DNA from 3 places in the Pseudomonas gorinensis genome. Region 2 is predicted to be linked to each of the others. Evidence: predicted binding sites of a transcription regulator. Region 2 holds the regulator's gene; each other region holds the start of a gene.
The links. Region 2 encodes sigma-54, which starts transcription at its own class of promoters, with help from an activator protein. Its sites were predicted from a motif close to ANTGGCATNNANNTTGCTNT; they were not measured.
Positions count from the first base shown of each region.

Region 1: the regulator sigma-54 is predicted to act here: its motif matches at 1,291-1,310, upstream of glnA (glutamate--ammonia ligase).
Region 3: the regulator sigma-54 is predicted to act here: its motif matches at 1,295-1,314, upstream of flgB (flagellar basal body rod protein FlgB).

Region 1 covers NZ_CP167125.1:734,875-738,149, reverse strand. Annotated here, with positions in the region: gene thiI (tRNA uracil 4-sulfurtransferase ThiI) at 1-1,076, opposite strand, end outside; gene glnA (glutamate--ammonia ligase) at 1,410-2,816, shown strand; gene AB7933_RS03325 (chorismate mutase) at 2,936-3,275, shown strand, end outside.
Region 2 covers NZ_CP167125.1:1,386,354-1,389,628, reverse strand. Annotated here, with positions in the region: gene lptA (lipopolysaccharide transport periplasmic protein LptA) at 1-57, shown strand, start outside; gene lptB (LPS export ABC transporter ATP-binding protein) at 57-782, shown strand; gene AB7933_RS06255 (RNA polymerase factor sigma-54) at 968-2,461, shown strand; gene hpf (ribosome hibernation-promoting factor, HPF/YfiA family) at 2,537-2,842, shown strand; gene ptsN (PTS IIA-like nitrogen regulatory protein PtsN) at 2,855-3,275, shown strand, end outside.
Region 3 covers NZ_CP167125.1:5,670,762-5,674,036, reverse strand. Annotated here, with positions in the region: gene AB7933_RS25650 (chemotaxis protein CheV) at 1-188, shown strand, start outside; gene cheR (protein-glutamate O-methyltransferase CheR) at 232-1,059, shown strand; gene flgB (flagellar basal body rod protein FlgB) at 1,357-1,764, shown strand; gene flgC (flagellar basal body rod protein FlgC) at 1,768-2,211, shown strand; gene flgD (flagellar hook assembly protein FlgD) at 2,228-2,953, shown strand; gene flgE (flagellar hook protein FlgE) at 2,985-3,275, shown strand, end outside.

The DNA.
Region 1 (3,275 bases), 650 kb from region 2:
CGCTTGGCGTGGGTCTTGGGGTTCACCGAGATGACCCCGCAATATTCAGGCATATGCTTGGCGAAATCAGCGGTGCCGATTTTTTCCGCCAGGTCGATGATGTCCTGCTTGTGGCTGGCGATCAGCGGGCGCAACACCAGCTTTTCGGTCACACAATCGATCAGCGACAGGTTCGGCAGCGTCTGGCTGGAGACCTGGGAGATCGCTTCGCCGGTCACCAGCGCGTCGATCTGCAACTGATCGGCGATTCGGGACGCAGCGCGCAACATCATACGCTTCAATACTACGCCCATATGACTGTTATCGACTTTGCCGAGAATTTCCCCGAGCACTTCCTCGAACGGCACGCTCACAAATAGCACACGCTGGGAGCTGCCGTACTTCTTCCAGATGTAATGCGCGACTTCCATCACGCCCAATTCGTGTGCACGCCCGCCCAGGTTAAAGAAGCAGAAATGGCTCATCAGCCCGCGGCGCATGATCTGGTAGGCCGCCACCGTGGAATCGAAACCGCCAGACATGAGTACCAGGGTCTGTTCCAGGGCACCCAGCGGGTAGCCGCCGATGCTGTCGTGCTGGCTATGGATCACGAACAACCGTTGGTCGCGAATTTCCATGCGCACTTCAATTTGTGGCGCTTTCAAGGAAATTCCGGCTGCGCCGCACTCGCGACGCAGCTTGCTGCCGACGTATTTCTCGACGTCCATGGAGCTGAACGGGTGCTTGCCGGCACGCTTGCAGCGCACCGAAAAAATCTTCCCTTCCAGCTCATCACCGAAGTGCTGCTTGCACTTTTCGGTGATGTCGTCGAAGTCGCCCAGTGGATACTCGTCCACCTGCAGGAAATGCGCGATACCCGGCATGCAGCTCAGCCGTTCGGTCATGTCCTTCAAGGCTTTGGGGTCGGTCACGCGGGTTTCCAGTTCGAGGTTGTCCCACACGCCGTTCACCACCACAGCCGGGTCCAGATCGCGGAGCACGGCACGGATGTTCTTGGCCAACTGACGGATGAAACGCATCCGTACCGGTCGGCTCTTGATGGTGATCTCTGGGAAGACTTTAACGATTAATTTCATGGAAACAGCGCGCGCAGGGCCTGCCGAAAAAGGGGGGCGCGGATTATAGCGGAAATCGCTCAAGGTTTAACCAGTTAATATGCATTGAAGGTGATGCGCACCAAAACGGGTCATTTATGCAAATCGGCGCTACATTGCAGTGCGTTAATTATTCCATTTCGGCCGATTGCACCGTTATAGGGGCGATTTTGAGGCAGAAAGGCCATGTTGGCGCACTGGCATGCAATTTGCTCTCTTGTGAGGCAGGTTGCCATGGCGGAGTATCCGCGCCGGCATCACCCACATTCTAAGGGCTAACTCCACTACCCAGCCCGAAGCCACCCGGAGGACACCATGTCGAAGTCGGTTCAACTCATCAAAGATCATGACGTTAAATGGATTGATCTGCGCTTCACGGACACAAAAGGCACTCAGCACCACGTGACCATGCCGGCTCGCGACGCGCTGGATGACGCTTTCTTCGAAGAAGGCAAAATGTTCGACGGTTCCTCCATTGCCGGTTGGAAAGGCATCGAAGCTTCCGACATGATCCTGATGCCGGACGACAGCACTGCCGTGCTGGACCCGTTCACCGAAGACCCAACCCTGATCATCGTCTGCGACGTGATCGAGCCTTCGACCATGCAAGGCTACGACCGCGACCCACGTGCGATCGCCAAGCGTGCCGAGGAATACCTGAAGTCGACCGGTATCGGCGACACCGTATTCGTAGGCCCTGAGCCAGAATTCTTCATCTTTGATTCGGTCAAGTTCAAGTCCGACATCTCCGGCTCCATGTTCAAGATCTTCTCCGAACAAGGTTCGTGGATGTCCGACCAGGACGTGGAAGGCGGCAACAAAGGCCACCGTCCAGGCATCAAAGGTGGCTACTTCCCAGTTCCGCCATTCGACCACGACCACGAAATCCGTACCTCCATGTGCAACGCCATGGAAGAAATGGGCCTGGTCATCGAAGTGCACCACCACGAAGTGGCCACTGCCGGCCAGAACGAAATCGGTGTGAAATTCAACACCCTGGTGGCCAAGGCTGACGAAGTCCAGACCCTGAAGTACTGCGTACACAACGTGGCTGATGCCTACGGCCGTACCGCGACCTTCATGCCTAAGCCTCTGTACGGCGATAACGGCTCGGGTATGCACGTTCACCTGTCCATCGCTAAAGAAGGCAAGAACACCTTCGCTGGCGAAGGTTATGCCGGCCTGTCCGACACCGCCCTGTACTTCATCGGCGGTATCATCAAGCACGGTAAGGCCCTGAACGGCTTCACCAACCCGTCGACCAACTCCTACAAGCGTCTGGTTCCAGGCTTCGAAGCGCCGGTCATGCTGGCCTACTCGGCACGCAACCGTTCTGCCTCGATCCGTATTCCTTACGTGTCCAGCCCGCGCGCTCGCCGTATCGAAGCCCGCTTCCCGGATCCAGCAGCCAACCCATACCTGGCCTTCGCTGCCCTGGTCATGGCTGGCCTGGACGGTATCCAGAACAAGATCCACCCTGGCGACGCCGCCGACAAAAACTTGTACGACCTGCCGCCTGAAGAGGCCAAAGAGATCCCACAAGTGTGCGGCAGCCTGAAAGAAGCCCTGGAAGAGCTGGACAAGGGCCGTGCGTTCCTGACCAAAGGCGGCGTATTCAGCGACGACTTCATCGATGCCTACATCGAGCTGAAAAGCGAAGAAGAAATCAAAGTACGCACCTTCGTACACCCACTGGAATACGAGCTGTACTACAGCTGCTGATCCGGTAGCGCTGCTTGACGCAGCGTGATGAAAGAGGCCTCCTTCGGGAGGTCTTTTTTTGCCCGAATTTTATTAAACATGTGGGAGAGGGCTCGCCCCCTCCCACAAGGAGATCAGCCTTGAAACGTCGACTTGTATTTGCCCTGCTGTTCGTCACTACCAGTGCGAGCGCCGCGCCAGCCAGCCTTGAGCCATTGCTCAACAGCATCGCCGAACGCCTGGCCATCGCCGACCAGGTCGCCCTGAGCAAATGGGACAGCAAAAAGCCCGTAGAGGACAAGAAGCGCGAACAGGAGGTCATCGCCAGCGTCATCGCCCAGGCCCCCAACTACAAACTGGCGCCCGCCGCCGCCGAGCAATTTTTCTCAGCGCAGATAGAGGCGAACAAACTGGTGCAGTACACCCACCTGTCCGACTGGCAGTTCCAGGGCAAGGCACCCGATGACCCGCGCCCTGACC
Region 2 (3,275 bases):
ACTGCGCCACGCCCACGTATCGACATGGTTATCCAGCCGAAGAAGAAGGCCGAGTAATGGCAACCCTGAAAGCCCAGCATCTGGCCAAGGCCTATAAAAGCCGTCAGGTCGTGCGCGACGTCAGCCTGTCGATCGACAGCGGCCAGATCGTCGGCCTGCTCGGCCCCAACGGCGCCGGCAAGACCACCTGCTTCTATATGATCGTCGGCCTGGTGCAGGCGGACCAAGGTCGCGTACTGATCGATGACCTGGACGTCAGCCACCAGCCGATGCATGGCCGTGCACGCGCAGGTATTGGGTATCTTCCCCAGGAAGCGTCGATCTTCCGCAAACTCTCGGTGGCCGACAACATCATGGCCATCCTCGAGACCCGCAAGGAACTCGACCGCGACGGCCGCCGCAAAGAGCTGGAAAGCCTGCTGCAGGAATTCCACATCAACCACATTCGCGACAATCTCGGCATGAGCCTGTCCGGTGGTGAGCGTCGTCGCGTTGAAATTGCCCGCGCCCTGGCGACCGCGCCGAAATTCATCCTGCTGGACGAACCGTTTGCCGGCGTGGACCCCATCTCGGTGGGTGACATCAAGCAGATCATCCATCACCTCAAGGCCAAGGGCATCGGTGTACTGATCACCGACCACAACGTCCGTGAGACCCTGGATATCTGCGAAACAGCTTACATCGTCAACGATGGCCAGCTGATTGCCGAAGGTGACTCCGCCACTATCCTGGCCAACGAACTGGTCAAGGAAGTGTACCTGGGCCACGAGTTCCGCCTGTAAGCAGCCTGGCGTCACGGCCGTTGGCCACGGTGCGCGGGAGTCAATAAAAACCTCCGGATTTTTATTGTTACCGCGCTCTAGGCAAAGCCCCCGATATCAGGCATATAATTTGCTTATGTTTGGCGCTCACGCGCCCTGTCGTGGATGGCGCATTGCGCCGGCGAATAAGGTGTTAAGCCCCTGCCATGAAACCATCGCTAGTCCTGAGAATGGGCCAGCAGCTGACGATGACACCGCAGCTGCAACAGGCCATCCGCCTGCTCCAATTGTCGACCCTGGACCTGCAACAGGAAATCCAGGAGGCCCTGGAGTCCAATCCGATGCTCGAACGCCAGGAAGAAGGCGACGACTTCGACAATGCAGACCCGCTGGCCGACAACATCGAGCAAAAACCCAACCCCGATGTGCAGGAACCCTCCTATCAGGAAACCGCCCCGACGGTGGATAACCTCGAGGAAGGCGACTGGAACGAACGCATACCCAACGAGCTGCCCGTGGACACCGCCTGGGAAGACGTCTACCAGACCAGCGCCAGCAGCCTGCCCAGCAACGATGATGACGAGTGGGACTTCACCACCCGCACGTCCGCCGGCGAGAGCCTGCAGAGCCACCTGTTGTGGCAATTGAACCTCGCGCCGATGTCCGACACCGATCGCCTGATCGCCGTGACCCTGATCGACTGCATCAACAACCAGGGTTACCTGGACGAAACGCTCGACGAGATTCTTGAAGCCTTCGATCCGGAACTGGATATCGAACTGGACGAGATCGAAGCCGTCCTGCACCGCATCCAGCAATTCGAGCCCGCCGGCATTGGCGCGCGCACCCTCAGCGAGTGCCTGCTGCTGCAACTGCGTCAACTGCCTGCCAAGACGCCTTGGCTTGCCGAAGCCCAACGCCTGGTCACGGACTACATCGACCTGCTGGGCAGCCGCGACTATAGCCAGTTGATGCGCCGTATGAAGCTCAAGGAAGACGACCTGCGCCAGGTGATCGAGCTGGTACAGAGCCTCAACCCTCGCCCGGGCTCGCAGATCGAGTCCAGCGAAGCCGAATACGTCGTCCCCGACGTGATCGTACGCAAGGACAACGAGCGCTGGCTGGTGGAACTGAACCAGGAGTCGGTACCGCGCCTGCGGGTCAATCCGCAATATGCCGGTTTTGTGCGTCGCGCCGACACCAGCGCCGACAACACCTTCATGCGCAACCAGTTGCAGGAAGCGCGCTGGTTCATCAAGAGCCTGCAAAGCCGCAACGAAACCCTGATGAAAGTCGCCACCCAGATCGTCGAGCACCAGCGTGGCTTCCTGGAATACGGCGACGAAGCGATGAAGCCTCTGGTGCTGCATGACATCGCCGAAGCGGTTGGCATGCATGAGTCAACGATTTCCCGGGTGACCACGCAAAAATTCATGCATACCCCACGGGGCATATATGAGCTGAAATACTTTTTCTCCAGCCATGTCAGCACCTCCGAAGGCGGCGAATGCTCGTCCACGGCGATCCGCGCGATCATCAAAAAACTGGTTGCGGCGGAAAATCAGAAAAAGCCGTTGAGTGACAGCAAGATCGCTGGTTTACTGGAGGCACAAGGCATTCAGGTCGCCCGTCGAACCGTCGCCAAGTACCGCGAGTCCCTTGGGATCGCGCCTTCCAGCGAGCGTAAGCGTTTGATGTGACGGGCGGGCCACAGCGTTCCAGTGGCGGGTATTCCTACCCGCCGCTTTATGCACTGGCAACGAAGGAGAAGCTGTATGCAAGTCAACATCAGTGGACACCAACTGGAAGTGACCGAACCGCTGCGCGCCTATATCGGCGAAAAACTCAAAAGAATTGAGGGGCATTTCGACAAGATCACCAACGTGCAAGTCATTATGACTGTCGAAAAGCTGAAGCAGAAAATTGAAGCCACCTTGCGTATACCCGGCGGAGAAGTCGTCGCCAATGCCGAGCATACTGATATGTATGCCGCCATTGACGACCTGACCGACAAACTGGATCGCCAAATCAAAAAGCATAAGGAAAAGCAGTTGAGCCTCCTTCAGGGCACCGGCCGCTAACACTCCCCACCCATGATCCGACTTGAAACCATCCTGACCCCCGGCCGTTCCCTCGTGAACGCGCCGGGCGGCAGCAAGAAGAAAGCCCTCGAACAAATTGCCAACCTGATCAGCCGAGAAGTGCCTGATCTGGAGATGCAAGATGTCTTTGAGGCTCTGATTGCCCGTGAAAAACTCGGCTCCACCGGTTTTGGCAACGGCATCGCCATTCCTCACTGCCGCCTCAAAGGCTGCGACACACCTGTCAGCGCCCTGCTGCACTTGGACGCGCCTATCGATTTCGACGCGATCGACGGTGCCCCGGTAGACCTGCTGTTTGTTCTGCTGGTCCCACAGGCCGCCACCGATGCGCACCTGGAACTGCTTCGGCAGATCGCAAGCATGCTCGACCGCAAGGACGTACGCGACAAACTGCGCAGTGCCAGCAGCAACG
Region 3 (3,275 bases), 2.8 Mb from region 2:
TCACGGCTGAGATACGTAACGATCCACGCATGCAAAAATTGCATATCATCCTGCATACTTCGTTGTCGGGCGTATTCAATCAGGCGATGGTCAAGAAGGTCGGTGCCGACGACTTTCTGGCCAAATTCCGCCCTGATGACCTGGCATCCCGGGTAGTCGACCGGATCAAGGCAGCAGATCACGGCTAGGGGCTTTTTCCCTGGCGGTCACACGATTTAAGAGGCGGTATCTTTGTCTACGGGTAATTTGGATTTCGAACAGTTCCGGGTCTTCCTGGAAAAAGCCTGTGGCATATTGCTTGGTGAAAACAAGCAATACCTGGTATCCAGCCGTCTCAACAAGCTGATGGAACAGCAGGGCATCAAGTCCCTGGGTGAGTTGGTCCAGCGGATCCAGGGCCAGCCGCGCAGTGGGCTCAAGGAAATGGTGGTCGATGCCATGACCACCAACGAAACCCTGTGGTTTCGCGATACATACCCCTTCGAGGTGCTCAAGAGCAAAGTGTTGCCGGAGGCTATCAAGGCCAGCCCGGGCCAGCGCTTGCGCATCTGGTCGGCAGCCTGTTCTTCGGGGCAGGAACCGTACTCGATCTCGATGACCATCGATGAATTCGAGCGGACCAACATGGGCCAGCTGAAGGCCGGTGCGCAAATTGTGGCGACGGATTTATCCGGCACCATGCTCACCAACTGCAAGACCGGCGAGTACGACAGCCTGGCCCTGGGGCGTGGCCTGTCCCAGGAGCGCCTGCAACGTTACTTCGACCCGAAAGGGGCGGGGCGCTGGGCGGTCAAGGCGCCGATCAAGAACCGAGTGGAGTTTCGCTCGTTCAACCTGCTCGACAGCTACGCCAGCCTGGGCAAGTTCGACATAGTGTTCTGCCGCAACGTGCTGATCTACTTCTCTGCCGAAGTGAAGAAAGACATCTTGCTGCGTATCCACGGCACCCTCAAGCGCGGCGGTTACCTGTTCCTCGGTGCATCCGAAGCGTTGAACGGCCTGCCCGATCATTTCCAGATGGTGCAGTGCAGCCCGGGGATCATCTACCAGGCCAAGTAATAAAGAATGTGGGAGGGGGCTCGCCCCCGATAGCAGTGGTTCAGTTGATGTATCTATCACTGATACACCGCTATCGGGGGCAAGCCCCCTCCTACATTTTTTTTGCGGCAAAGTTGAAGAAAGCGGCAACTCCCCATTGCCGCTTTACTGGCGTCACGCGGAAAACGGTTGCCGCTTTTCTGGCATTGCCGTCGGCAAGCTCCCCGCAACCCCTTGATATCCGGGCTTTCACAAGATTGGCATGCACCTTGCTATAACCCTGTTAACGCACAGCAGGTCAGCCTAAAGGTTTCCGCCATGAGCATCAGCTTCGATAAAGCGCTCGGTATCCATGAACAAGCCCTGGGCTTCCGCGCCCAGCGCGCTGAAGTCCTGGCCAACAACATTGCCAACGCCGATACCCCGAACTACAAGGCTCGGGACCTGGACTTCTCCGCCGTGCTCGCAGCACAGCAGGACAAGACCAAGAACGGCACCTTCGCCTTGAACATGACCAACAGCCGTCATATTGAAGCGCAAGGCCTGAGCAGTGGTGACGAGTCGCTGCTGTATCGCACGCCGATGCAGCCATCCATCGACCAGAACACCGTCGACGCCCAGCTGGAGCAATCGGCCTATGCCGAAAACTCGGTGAACTTCCAGGCCAGCTTTACCCTGCTCAACAGCAAATTCAAAGGGCTGATGTCAGCCCTGCGTGGAGAGTAAGCCATGTCCCTGTCCAGTGTTTTCAATATTGCCGGTAGTGGCATGAGCGCTCAAACCACGCGCCTCAACACCGTCGCCAGTAACATCGCCAACGCCGAGACCGTGTCTTCGAGCATTGACCAGACCTACCGCGCCCGCCACCCGGTATTTGCCACCATGTTCCAGGGCGGCCAGAGCGGCGGCAGCGATTCGCTGTTCCAGAACCAGGACGCCGCCGGCCAGGGTGTGCAGGTGCTCGGCGTGGTCGAAGACCAGAGCAACCTCGAAGCACGTTACGAGCCTAACCATCCCGCCGCGAACGAAAAGGGTTATGTCTACTACCCCAACGTCAACGTGGTCGAGGAGATGGCCGACATGATTTCCGCCAGCCGCTCGTTCCAGACCAACGCGGAAATGATGAACACCGCCAAAACCATGATGCAGAAGGTCCTGACCCTGGGTCAGTGATAAGGGGCGCCAAATAATGGCCATCGTTGATACGTCAAACAACTCGGCAGTCCAGGACCTTTTCAATTCCAAGGTCAAGACCGCAACGGACAACAGCAGTCTTAACAGCGCTACCAAGGCGGCGACAGGCAGCCAGTCGCTGGGCAAGGATGCGTTCCTGCAGTTGCTGGTGACCCAGCTGAAAAACCAGAACCCGCTGTCGCCCCAGGACAATGGTGCGTTCGTGGCCCAGTTGGCTCAGTTCAGCAGCCTGGAAGGCATCAACACCCTGAACGACTCGGTCAACGCGATCTCCAGCAACTTCAGCTCGTCGCAAGCACTGCAAGCGTCGTCGTTGGTAGGGCGTTCGGTGGTCATCCAGACCGACAAGTCCACCGTGGACACGAGCAAGAGCATGACCGGTTCGGTGGCGGTGACTTCGGCGGTGGGCAACGTCTCCGTCAAGATCACCGACAAGGACGGCAACGTGGTGCGCACCCTCGATATGGGCGCCCAGGCTGCCGGCAACCAGAGCTTTATCTGGGATGGCAAGGACGACAACGGCGCGGTCGCCCCAGCCGGCACCTACACCTTCAATGCCACCACCAAGAACGACGCGGGCGATGCGGTTGCCCTGGCCACGTCGCTGCCGGCAACGGTAACGAGCGTGACCCTGAGCCAGACCGGCGGCGAAATGCTGCTGAACCTGGCGGGCGGCATGGGCAGCATCAAGCTGTCGCAAATTCAGACTATCGGTACATAGAGCCGGCTAAATACGGCAGAGGGAGAGAAACATGTCTTTTAACATCGGCCTTAGCGGCCTCTATGCGGCCAACAAACAACTGGACGTGACCGGCAACAACATCGCCAACGTCGCGACCACTGGCTTCAAATCGTCCCGTGCGGAATTCGCGGATATCTACGCGGCCTCCAAACTGGGTACCGGCCAGAACAGCATCGGCAACGGTGTGAACCTGGCGGCAGTGTCCCAGCAGTTCACCCAGGGCGACGTCAACAACAGTGGCGGCATCCTGGACATGGCGATCCAGGGCGGCGGCTTCTTCGTGCAGAAGGGTACCGACGGC